Regions from separate parts of the Rummeliibacillus sp. TYF005 genome, predicted to be linked through region 1. Evidence: riboswitches for the same ligand, from Rfam matches in the RefSeq annotation. Region 1 holds a riboswitch; each other region holds the start of a gene.
What was found. A riboswitch is a leader RNA that binds a small molecule or an ion and turns the genes downstream of it on or off. The one in region 1 is predicted to bind S-adenosylmethionine.

Region 1 (3,190 bases):
TTGGTAAGTACCATAGTCAAGGTTCGATTTTAGTTCTTGTATAATCGAAATCATTTCAGCATTACCAGCAATATAAGCAATACGTGCTCCTGCTAAACTAAAACTTTTAGAAAGAGAATTGATTTCCATGCCAATTTCTTTTGCGCCAGGTGTAGATAAGAAACTCATAGGCTTGCCACCATCAAAATAGAATTCTGAGTATGCAGCGTCGTGAAGTACTATTATATTGTATTTTCTTGCAAATGCTACAACTTTAGCGAAAAATACTTCAGATGGCATTGCAGGTACAGGGTTACCAGGTAAATTTAAAATCATCATTTTTGCTTTTTCAGCAATTTCAACTGGAATCGCATCAAAGTCTGGTAAAAAAGAATTTTCTTCTAACAAAGGCATATAATAAGGAATTGCTTCTGCTAGGTGAATACCGGCATCATAGGCTACATAGGCGGGATTTGTTGTTAAAACATAATCTCCCGGGTTACAAAAGGCCATTGGTACATGAACTAAACCTTCTTGAGAACCCATAGTTTGAATAATTTCTGATTCGGGATCTAAATCTACATTACTACGACGTTTATAATAATTTGCAACAGCTTGGTAGAATTTTTTCGTTCCGCCCAAAGTATAACCGTAAGAACTTGCTAATGCTGCTTGATTAGAAAGTTCCATACGTACTTTTTCATCGGGGGGGAGGTCTGGGCTACCGAGACTTAAATCGATTAACTTAGTACCAGAAGCTGCTTTACGATTGGCGGCCGCTTTTAAATCTCCGAATATTGCTTTTGGAAACATAGCCATTTTTTTTGATCTTTCGATTTTCACTAGTAAGCACTCCTTAGTTAAAACTTAAATTTAACAATTATTTTATCATAGTTATCTATTATATAACAGTAAAAATTAGAAAAATTAAAAAACATAATCCGCATACAAAAACATATCCAGGAAGAATAGTCAAACTTAGTAGGTAATATAATAGATTTAATCTAAATATGTATAAAGAGTCTATTTCAAAATCCTCCTTAGTTTAAAAATGGATACTGATTGTAACCTACATTCATGTGGCTTTTTTTCAATTTTCATACTAAATTCTCCATAATTATCATAAGCTAGGAATAAGTGGTTCTTTTTCTTTAAAGTTGCTTAAGTTTCTGTTTTTCTTGTATTTTCTGAAAAGTTTGCAATATCAGCATTTCCATGTTAGGATTACATTAATTGTATAGATCTTATCAAGAGAAGCTGAGGGAAATGGCCCTATGAAGCTTCAGCAACCTCTGCTCTGCAGAAAGGTGCTAAGTCCTACAAGACAACTGTCTTGGAAGATAAGAAAACTGAGCGGAATTTAAACCTCTTTTCTTATCATAGAAAAGGGGTTTTATTTTTTATCACTCAATTACATTAAGCTAGTTCCTACATCAATTCCACCTATATAACCTAACAAACTAGTGTTAGGTTGAGAGAAGTAATTGTAGGAATTTAAGTTAGTGATTTCAATTGTCAAATTATGAATAATCTTCTCAATCGAAAGTGATTAAAGATATTCAAAAAGGAGAGTTACAAATGCCAATTAATATTCCTAAAGATTTACCTGCTACAGAACTGTTAAAAAAAGAAAAAATATTCGTAATGGATGAAGATCGATCTAGAAGTCAAAATATTCGTCCTTTAAATATAGCTATATTAAATTTGATGCCACAAAAAGAAAAAACAGAATTACAACTTCTTAGACTTTTAGGTAATACACCTTTACAAACAAACGTAACATTTCTAAATACTGCAACACATGAATCAAAAAATGTAAGTAAATCTCATTTAGAAACTTTCTATACTACTTATGAAGAGGTTAAACATCGTCGTTTTGATGGACTGATCATTACTGGTGCCCCAATTGAGCTTATGGAATTTGAAGATGTTGATTTTTGGGAAGAAATAAAGCAAATAATGGATTGGTCAAAAACAAATGTAACATCTGTTTTACATATTTGTTGGGGAGCACAAGCAGCCCTTTATCATCATTTTGGAATTGGAAAATTCCCGTTACCTGAAAAGTGTTCAGGAGTTTTTAACCATACAGTAAAAGATTCAACTGTAAAATTATTAAGAGGGTTTAATGACGTGTTCACAGCACCACATTCACGTAATACTTCGGTTTCATTAGAAGAAGTCGAAGCGCATCCTGAATTATCAGTGTTATCCTCTTCTGATGAAGCTGGCCTTTTTATAGCTATTTCAAAAGATGAAAGATTAATAATGGTAACTGGCCATTTAGAATATGATGCTTGTACATTGAAAGATGAGTATGAAAGAGATGTCGCAAAAGGTTTAGACATCCCTATACCTAAACATTATTTTCCAAATGACGATCCAACGAAGAGGCCTTTGAATGTTTGGCGTTCACATACACATCTACTATTTTCAAATTGGTTAAACTATTATGTATACCAAGAAACACCATATGAATGGGAGTGAACAGACCGTTGTAAGCAAACGAATGCTTGCAACGGTATTTTTTATGAGAGAAAGGATTTGATATACTAATGTTAATGAAATATTAGAAATGAGGAAGTACAATGTTTAAAACAATCGGGGTTTTAGCACATGTCGATGCTGGTAAAACGACATTTTCCGAACAGTTGTTATTTCATACAAATAGTATAAAAACTAGAGGCTACGTAGATCATAAAGACGCTTTTTTGGATTACAATGCGATAGAAAAGGAAAGAGGAATAACTGTTTTTGCGGAACAAGGTAGATTTATAAAAAATGGAGATACTTATACAATTATCGATACGCCTGGACATATAGACTTTTCTCCTGAAATGGAAAGGGCTATAAAAGTAATGGATTATGCAATAGTCATAGTAAGCGCTGTTGATGGAGTAGAAGGCCATACAGAAACAATTTGGCAACTCCTCAAAAAACACGAAATTCCTACTTTTCTATTTATCAATAAAATTGATCAAGAAGCTGCAAATGTTCCTAAAGTACTTAAAGAATTGCAACAAGAATTAGATCAAAATATTCTTCCAATTACTAACTGCTTAACAAATCAAACTCTATCAGAATCAGTTATTGAATTTATCGCTGAACATGATGATGAATTATTAGAAAAATATTTGGAACAAAATATTGATATGCAACTTTTTTTATCAACATTTCGACGCTTGATACAAAATAGAGAAGTATTTCCTTG
Region 2 (3,190 bases), on a different contig from region 1:
CACCAGATGATGCTTTTTCGTCTGATCCGCAAGCTGCTAAGCTTAACGCTAATGATGCTGTTAGAATTCCTGCTACAAGTTTCTTCATGTTTTTTCCCCTTTTCTTTTCAAATATGTGAACGTTAATACGTATACACCAAACTATCGTTTATCTGTTTTGGATGTAATAAAATCACCTATAAATTGAATGATAAATACAATCACTAACACTAATACAGTTGCGACAAATGTTACATCGTTACGACTTCGTTGGAAGCCATCCATAAACGCTAAGTTTCCTAAACCACCAGCACCGATTACACCTGCCATTGCAGTGTAACCAACTAATGCTACTGCTGTTACGGTAATACCTGATATTAAAGCGGGTAATGACTCTGGGATTAAAACCTTATAAATGATTGTCCAAGTTTTAGCTCCCATAGAACGTGCCGCTTCAATTACACCTTTATCAATTTCACGTAAAGCGATCAAAACCATTCGAGCATAGAATGGTGCAGCTCCTATGATTAAAGCTGGTAACGCTGCATTGGCTCCACGAATTGTTCCTAGTAAAAAGTTTGTAAATGGAATTAAAAGAATAACTAAAATGATAAATGGAATTGATCGGAAAATATTCACAACAGAGCCCGTTAGTAAGTTGACAACTTTGTTCGCCCAAAGTTGTGTTGGACTTGTAAGGAATAACAGAATCCCAAGAACTAAACCAATTATGAATGTAAGAACTGTTGAAACAGCCGTCATGTAAATGGTTTCTCTTGTAGCTTCCCACATGATTTCCCAATCGACATTCGGAAAGAGATCATTAAGCATTCTTGATCACCTCCGTTTTAATACCTTGTTCATCTAAATATTGAATCGCATTTGATACGTCGCTATCATTTCCAACAATTCGGACGATTAACGTACCATATGGACCACTCTTTGTCGGAGATATATTGCCATGCACAATATTCACATCGATACCAAACTCTCGTATCAAATAAGAGATTACAGGTTGCTCAGTTTTAGAACCAACAAAGAATAACTTTATCAACTGATCATTCGGGTAATCATCCAACATTTGTGAAATGGACTCTTTGTGCCCAGCTGTTTCAGTAACTTGAGAAACGAATTTCTTTGTTACAGTTGCTTTTGGAGATTGGAAAACTTCTAGAACATTTCCTTGCTCAACAACTTTCCCAGCTTCCATCACTGCTACACGATGACAAATTTTTCGGATGACATGCATCTCATGTGTGATTAAAACAATTGTTAGTCCAAGTTTTTCATTGATACTTACAAGTAAGTCTAAGATTGCATCCGTTGTTTCTGGGTCAAGGGCTGAGGTTGCTTCATCACAAAGTAACACTTCTGGATTATTTGCTAGCGCTCTAGCAATACCTACACGTTGCTTTTGTCCACCTGATAGTTGGGAAGGATATGCTTTTTCTCTTCCTTTCAAGCCGACTAACTCTACTAGTTCAAGTACACGTTTCTGACGTTCTGCTTTACTAATACCAGCAATCTCTAATGGAAATGCTATATTCTCTTCGACTGTTCTCGACCATAATAAGTTGAAGTGTTGGAAAATCATACTTATTTTATGGCGTGCATTTCGAAGTTCTTTCCCTTTAATCGATGAAATATTCTGTCCATTTACTGTGACTTTACCTGATGTAGGCTTTTCTAAGCCATTGAGTAAACGGATCATTGTGCTTTTACCAGCACCACTATAACCGATAATGCCAAAAATCTCACCATCATTTATTGATAGGTTAACATCATTAACTGCAGTTAGAGATCCATTAGCGGTTTTGTATTTTTTTACGACATTTTCTAGTTGAATCATACTCAAAACCACCTTTTATATTTACGTCATTGTCGCTCGGGTCTGAACAGCCTCTTTCGCTTTTAATATAAAAGACCCTTCTGTAAGATTAACAGAAGGGTCCACGTAATATACGAAAACCGTTCTCTCATCTTCCAAAGTTCTCACTTTGCGTGAATTGGCACCGTGTCACATTGTGACGGTTGCCGGGCTTCATAGGGCACTTCCCTCCACCTCTCTAAATAAGAGTAACGTAAATAATTATTTAATTTATGTTTGTTACTTTACCACTCTATGTTAACATCGTCAATCTTTTTTCTGAATTTTTTCAAATAAGTATGAAACAGATTGAAATGCATAGATTTTATCTCTTACTTTTCCATTTTCAGTAATTAGTAAACATGGGACACTTTCAATTTTATAGTCTATGGCTAATTGTTCCACATAATTGATATTAGCCTTTCCCATTGGAATGTCTGGAAAGGTTGCTTCCATAATCTCCATCATTTTAGAAGCTACTTGGCACGTTCCACACATTGAAGTGTATAAATAGAAAGTACATTGTTCTTTACTTTCCTTCATATTCTCCCATTCTTCAATTGACCATTCTTGCATAACTTGTCATTCCTATTCTATAAGATAAGCTGGATTTACTTTAAAATCAGCAGCCAATAATATTCTAGCTAAATATTTTCTTGGCGTTACTTCCACTTGTTTATATAAAGAAAGGGTTCGTAAAAAATACGTCTCAGGATATTCTCTCTTCATCAAAGCACGAAGGCAATCGCCTGAATAATCTTCGTCAAAAAAAGCATATAAATCATATTCTTCATAGGGATAGATAAGTTCTTCTAAATTACTCGCACTAATCGTTCCATTCGTACATAGAATTGGAATATCTTCTGCTAATATGGGGTGAATTTGCAATTTATCCTGCCTACCTTCTACAATAAGCACTTTATCAGACAAGCTAATTCCTCCTTACAGTTTTATCCCGCATTGAGTGCAGTAAAAACCTTAACTTAATAGTGTGAACTGCTTGATGTACGTAAAAGCGCCAACACAAAAAGTGTGGCGCTTTTATTGGCAAGATTATTCTTCGATTAGTTCTTGGTATTTTTCTGGTGTAAGTAATTCTTCAATTTGTGATACGTCAGAAGGTTCAATCACAACCATCCATGCTTTTTCATATGGAGATTCGTTAACAAATTCTGGGCTATCTTCTAGTTCTTCATTAATTTCTACAACTTTACCTGAAATAGGTGCATAAAGTTCAGATACAGTTTTTACAGATTCAACACTACCAAATGGTTCATCTGCTACTAGATCGTCACCTACTTGTGGAAGTTCAACGAATACGATATCACCTAGTTCTGATTGTGC
Region 3 (3,190 bases), on a different contig from region 1:
GAATTAGAATATTAAATAATGACACTAAAGCAATTGTTGCTAAAATTGGCATATGTTCTAAGCCAAGTGAACCGAATACTTTAGTAGAAAGCCATTGAGCACCTTGTGTATCAAGTAATATTGTACCGAGTGAGATACCTACTGCAAATACAATAATAGTACCCCATGGAATAAGACCTTCTACTTGTTTCCAATCAAAGACACCAATTTTGGGGGCTAATAATACTGCGATAGCAATAATTGTAACAGTTGTCGTATCAAATGGGTGTAGCTTTCCTTCAGTAGCCCAGAAGAATAATAAAATTAAAGAAATAATAATTAGACGAATTTCAGCGGATTTGACAGGTCCTAGTTCTTTTAACTGGGATTCAATCAATTCCTTGCCGCCTTCAATTTTTTGAGTTTCAGGTTTAATCAGATTAATCATTACAAAGAATAGCACGATGGACATAATAATTGAGAATGGTGCTGCGTATATAAACCATTGGCTCCAGGAAATATCCGTATTAAATTCTTTATTGATAAAACTCAATGCGACCATATTTTGCGCAGCAGCTGTCTTAATGCCAACATTCCAAATAGATACAGCTTGTACAGAAGTTATGACTAATAATGCAGCTAGTTTACTATCTTTTGGTAGGCCGAATGCAGCGACCATACCTAGTAAGATGGGCACAACTGCTCCTGCCCGAGCTGTGGCACTTGGTACGAAAAATGCTAATATAATCGAAACGATGATTGCTCCAAATACGATATTTTTAGTTTTTGTACCGACCAGGGATAAAATCCATAAGGCAAGTCGCTTATGTAAATTTGTTGCTTGCATGGCAGCAGCTAAGAAAAGAGCAGCAGCCACTAATGCGACGGCAGAATTGCTAAAACCACCTAAAGCCATTTTCAAAGCATTAGCTGTACCATACTCTAGTGAAGGATCTTCAAGAGTGGGTGCTAATCCGATTGATATTCCAGTAATTGCTATAATCATGGCTGCACTTACTGGATAAGAAACAGCTTCTGTAACCCATAAAATAACGGCAAATCCAAGAATTGCTAAACTCCTTTGACCAGCTACGGGTAAATTTCCGCTGTTTGGCCAAAATGTCATGATTATTAATACAGCAAAAGCAAGTCCTATCCATAGAGGTTTTAAATTCTTTTTCTTTTTAACTTCCTCCATAATTATCATTCATTTCCTTTATCTCCATTATAAGGCTGTGCTTATTGATATAATGTGCATATATATGTCGAAAAAAGGAAAATTTATGAAATACTTTATTTGTAAAGTACACGTTTATCTTATGAAGTAAGATTAAAAAGATAGGAAAATATTGTACTAGTGATTCTTACAAAAAATATAATACAAGAAATAAATCCCTTTCAAAATGATTAATTATTCAGAAAGTTGTTGACTTTTATTCTATTTATCTTCTATACTTACCTCAACAAGATGGAATAAAAAAATAACCTTTATCAAGAGCGGCGGAGGGATAGGCCCTGCGATGCCCAGCAACCAGTAAGTTTATGAATACTTGCTACGGTGCTAATTCCTACAGATTCTAAGCGAGTCTGAAAGATAAGGGGAGGAAATGCTAATCAACCCTCTTCTTACGTGAAGAAGGGTTTTTATTTTTTATAAGCATTGGAATAATGACTTTATAAAAACCCTTTAACACACCTCCGTTTTCCATCTAAAAAATTTTTAGGAGGAATTTAAAATGACAGAATTACGTAAAGAGACTTTAGCAGTTCATGGTGGTCAAACACCAGATCCAACAACAGGAGCTATTGCAGTACCTGTATACCGAACAACTGCATATAAATTTAAAGATTCTGAACATGCACGTAAATTATTTGCATTAGAAGAACCAGGCAATATCTATTCTCGTATTATGAACCCTACTGTAGATGTATTTGAAAAACGAATTGCATTACTTGAGGGAGGTACAGCAGCAGTTGCTTTATCTTCAGGGATGGCAGCTATCGCATTTTCAATATTGAACATCGCACGTGCAGGTGATCATATTGTATCCGCATCTAGTATTTATGGAGGAACTTATAATCTATTTGCGAACACGTTACCTCGTTATGGTATTACAACAACATTTGTCAACGAAAAAAATAATGATGAGTTTGAAGCAGCTATTCAAGATAATACAAAAGCTATCTATGCTGAAACCATTGGAAACCCAAGTCTTTCAATCGTAGATATTGAAGCATTAGCAAAAATTGCACACAAACATGAAATTCCATTAATCATTGATAATACATTTGCTTCACCTGTAGGTTGCAATCCAATTGAATTTGGTGCAGATGTTGTTGTTCACTCTGCAACAAAATGGATAGGCGGTCATGGTACAACTATTGCTGGGGTAGTAGTAGATGCCGGTAAATTTGATTGGACACGTGGTAAATTCCCTGATTATACAGAGCCAGATGAATCTTATCATGGTTTACGTTACGGTGTTGATACAGCAAATGCAGCATTTGCAACTCGTTTACGCGTTCAATTATTACGAGATTTTGGACCAACACTTAGCCCTGACGCTGCGTTTAATTTACTCCAAGGATTAGAAACTTTACATTTAAGAGTTCCATATCATAATGAAAATGCAAGAAAAGTGGCAGAATATCTTCGTCAAAATGACCAAGTAGAATGGGTGCATTACAATGGATTTGATGATAGCGAATTTGCTGCAAATGCTAAAAAATACTTGAAAAATGGTTTTGGATCTGTCCTTACTTTTGGTATTAAAGGTGGACGAAGTGCTGGTCGTCAGCTTATTGATAACATTGAATTATTCTGCCACGTGGCGAATGTTGGGGATGCTCGTTCTCTAATCATTCATCCTGCTTCTACAACACACCAACAATTAAGTCCAGAAGAATTGAAAAAATCTGGTGTTCCGGAAGAATTAGTTCGTCTGTCAATTGGTTTAGAAGCTGCGGAAGATATAATAGAAGCACTAGAGGCCGCATTTGCGAAAGTCGGTAAACCTGAAGAGGCAAAATAAAACTGGATTCGGGAAGCAAAAGTTTAAAGAGTGATGCGTTAAACACGTTCACTCTTTTTCTCTTATATAAATTGGCTTTTTAAAAATAATCTAAAAATTCGATAAAATCAATGATGTAAGCGGTTTTCATGACCTCTCAGAAAAAACAATTGTCCTTCTCAGAAAGATTTTTCTTGTAA
Region 4 (3,190 bases), on a different contig from region 1:
GTTTGCGAAGTGGGACTTTGAAGATGTAGAAAAAAAGCTATGGCCTGTTGCACCATTATCTAAAATGTGGGGAATTGGCCATCGAATCGAGCGAACCCTTAATAATATGGGGATTTTTTCTGTTGGGGATTTAGCGCACGCTGATTTAACAACATTAGAAAGGCATTTTGGTATTATGGGCAATCAACTCTACTATCACGCTTGGGGAATTGATCTATCAAAAGTTGGCGAAGCGCCATTGATAGAAGGTCAAATTAGTTATGGTAAAAGCCAAATATTGATGCGGGATTACAACACTAAAACGGAAGTGCTCGCCGTACTTCTAGAAATGTGTGAAGATGTGGCAAGAAGAGCGCGTGAAGCTTATAAAGTAGGACGTACGATTACGCTTGGGATTTCTTATAGCAAAAACGCTTTTGGAGGAGGTTTCCAGCGTTCACGTACGATAGATGAAGCAACAAACGATACGATGATTATTTATCAAATTTGCCAACAGATATTGAACGAACAATACAACGAGCGCCCTGTACGACAAATCAGTGTCAGTATTTCAAAGTTAGAATCAGAACATTCTATGCAACTTAGTTTTTTTGATAAAACACGTTGGAAACGGCGACAACTTGGGACCACAATGGATCACCTTCGTACCCACTATGGTTCTACGGCTCTATTACGTGCCGTATCATATACAAATGCAGGAACAGCTATCGATCGTTCTAAATTACTCGGTGGGCATAAAATTTAAATCTAAAACTGATTCCAATACTAAGGAGTGGTATTACAAATGTTACGTGATCGAGGTAACATAAAATGGACTGCTATGATGTTGCCAGAACATGTACAAAGACTAAGAACCTGGCAACAAGAAGATCAGCAAATCACAAAGCCGACCTTTGATGAATGGACCCTACAAGCCTTAGAGGAAGAACTTTTGCAAGCATATTACGGCAAAAAAGAAGTATTATTAGACGTTTGGCACCAACAAACTAGTGTTCACTATAGAGGAATCATCACCAAACTAATTAGCGAAGAAAAAAAGCTATGCCTACACAATGATACCCAATATAAAGATAAATGGGTTCCGGTAGAATTTATCCTCAATGTTAAGGTATTTGAATAATAGACATAAAATAAGCCAATATAAAAATATTTTTAAATAATTTATTTTTTCTAAAAATAGATTGACAAATAATATAAAAAGAAATAATATGGTTAACATAAACTTACAACTTAACAAATGGAATTTATCAAGAGTGACTGAGGGATAGGCCCTGTGAAGTCCAGCAACCCCCGTTTGGGAAGGTGCTAATTCCTACAGAATTTATTTCTGAAAGATAAATCGACATCTGATTAGAAGATACATCTTTCAGTAGAAGGATGTATCTTTTTTTAGTAGGAATACATAGTTTTTCAATAGAAATTATGAATTTTTGTGCAATAGTAATTTAACAATGATTAGAGGGATGTATATGCTGGAAATACAAAATGTATCAAAGATTTACAAGGTAAAAAAGAAAAGCGTAACCGGTGTAGATCATGTCTCATTGACAATTGATAACGGAGAGATATTTGGAATAGTTGGTTATTCTGGAGCAGGCAAGAGTTCCTTATTACGGTGCATTAATTTATTAGAACAGCCAACAGATGGACAGATATTAATCGATGGTCAAGATTTAACAAAATTAAAAGGTGAGCAACTTCGACAAGCACGATTGAAAATCGGGATGATTTTCCAACACTTTTACTTAATTAGCCAAAAAACAGTAGGGGAAAATATTGAGTTTGCATTGAAAGCTGCAAATATATCAAAAGAAAAGAGAAATGAAAGAGTCAAAGAGTTGCTCCATATGGTTGGTTTGTCAGATAAAAAAGATGTGTTTCCAGCCCAGTTAAGTGGTGGACAAAAACAGCGTGTGGGAATCGCAAGAGCATTAGCTAATAACCCCTCTATATTACTTTGCGATGAAGCAACATCAGCGCTTGACCCAACAACAACAACCTCTATTTTACGATTGTTAAAGAAAATCAACCGAGAACTTGGTATTACAATTGTTCTAATAACACATGAAATGGATGTTGTGAAGGAAATTTGTGATCGCATGGCTATTATGCAAAATGGAAAGGTAATCGAAGAAGGTGCGGTATATGATATTTTCGCCAATCCTGAAAAGTCGCTAACTCAGGAATTTATCAGCAGTGTAGTGTCTTTTGATATTCCGCCAACCATTTTACAAAACGTTAAAGGTAAGGTAGTCAAAATTTTATTCAAAGGCGATGTAGCTGGTGAAGGTGTTATTTCAGATATGCTACAGCAATTTGAGGTACGTGGGAACTTTCTACACGGCACAATTGAATATATACAGGAAAGACCTCTTGGTATTTTTCTAATGGAACTGAATGGGCAAGTGGCAGATATTAACCGTTCGATTTCCTATATGGAAAGTCGTGGAGTCACAGTGGAGGTGTTAAACAATGCTATTTGATCCTAGTCATTTTACAGAAATGCTTCCTGATATTTGGAAAGCATTTGGTCAAACGCTTCTAATGGTAGGTATTTCATTAGCAGTGGCCTTGGTCATTGGTTTACCACTTGGTTTGCTTTTATTCATCACAGGAAAAGGCTTGTTTTCTACAAGTAGATCCGGTTTACTTGGTAACCGCTTTGTGAATGTAGTGGTTGGCTTTATCGTTAACTTAATACGTTCAATTCCATATATCATTCTTTTAGTAGCGTTATTCCCAGTTACTAAGTGGTTAATAGGCGATACGATAGGGCCTATTGCAGCAAGTGTTTCTTTGTCAGTCGCATCAATTCCGTTTTTCGCAAGACTTGTTGAAACATCACTTCGAGAAATTGATAAAGGTGTTATTGAGGCGTCTATTGCAGTAGGGGCGACACGTTGGATGATTATTAAAGACGTGTTACTTCCAGAAGCAAAATCTGGTGTCATTCAAGGAATCACCATGACTATTATTAGTTTAGTAGCATACTCAGCAATGGCAGGAATTATCGGTGGTGGTGGTATCGGTGACCTAGCAATTCGCTTTGGCTACTACCGTTATGACAACACTATTATGATCGCGACAGTTGTGATATTAATCATCATTGTCCAAGCAATTCAATTAGCAGGAGACGCGATTGCAAAAGCAGTCGATAAACGTTAAAAGTAACTAGCATTCTGAAAAAATA

Region 2: another riboswitch for S-adenosylmethionine. It lies ahead of CW357_RS09975 (methionine ABC transporter ATP-binding protein); the one in region 1 lies ahead of metA (homoserine O-acetyltransferase MetA).
Region 3: another riboswitch for S-adenosylmethionine. It lies ahead of CW357_RS12270 (O-acetylhomoserine aminocarboxypropyltransferase/cysteine synthase family protein); the one in region 1 lies ahead of metA (homoserine O-acetyltransferase MetA).
Region 4: another riboswitch for S-adenosylmethionine. It lies ahead of CW357_RS07290 (methionine ABC transporter ATP-binding protein); the one in region 1 lies ahead of metA (homoserine O-acetyltransferase MetA).

Annotation. Positions count from the first base shown of each region.
Region 1 covers NZ_ML122555.1:33,628-36,817, reverse strand. The annotation lists gene CW357_RS09215 (aminotransferase class I/II-fold pyridoxal phosphate-dependent enzyme) at 1-822, opposite strand, end outside; SAM riboswitch class I at 1,221-1,326, shown strand; gene metA (homoserine O-acetyltransferase MetA) at 1,558-2,466, shown strand; gene CW357_RS09205 (elongation factor G) at 2,568-3,190, shown strand, end outside.
Region 2 covers NZ_ML122558.1:10,289-13,478, reverse strand. The annotation lists gene CW357_RS09985 (MetQ/NlpA family ABC transporter substrate-binding protein) at 1-88, opposite strand, end outside; gene CW357_RS09980 (methionine ABC transporter permease) at 142-810, opposite strand; gene CW357_RS09975 (methionine ABC transporter ATP-binding protein) at 803-1,828, opposite strand; SAM riboswitch class I at 1,953-2,056, opposite strand; gene CW357_RS09970 (thioredoxin family protein) at 2,114-2,422, opposite strand; gene CW357_RS09965 (toprim domain-containing protein) at 2,435-2,776, opposite strand; gene gcvH (glycine cleavage system protein GcvH) at 2,900-3,190, opposite strand, start outside.
Region 3 covers NZ_ML122565.1:41,972-45,161, forward strand. The annotation lists gene CW357_RS12265 (DASS family sodium-coupled anion symporter) at 1-1,177, opposite strand, end outside; SAM riboswitch class I at 1,465-1,580, shown strand; gene CW357_RS12270 (O-acetylhomoserine aminocarboxypropyltransferase/cysteine synthase family protein) at 1,716-3,011, shown strand.
Region 4 covers NZ_ML122550.1:26,202-29,391, reverse strand. The annotation lists gene CW357_RS07300 (Y-family DNA polymerase) at 1-745, shown strand, start outside; gene CW357_RS07295 (YolD-like family protein) at 785-1,120, shown strand; SAM riboswitch class I at 1,242-1,341, shown strand; gene CW357_RS07290 (methionine ABC transporter ATP-binding protein) at 1,470-2,483, shown strand; gene CW357_RS07285 (methionine ABC transporter permease) at 2,473-3,165, shown strand.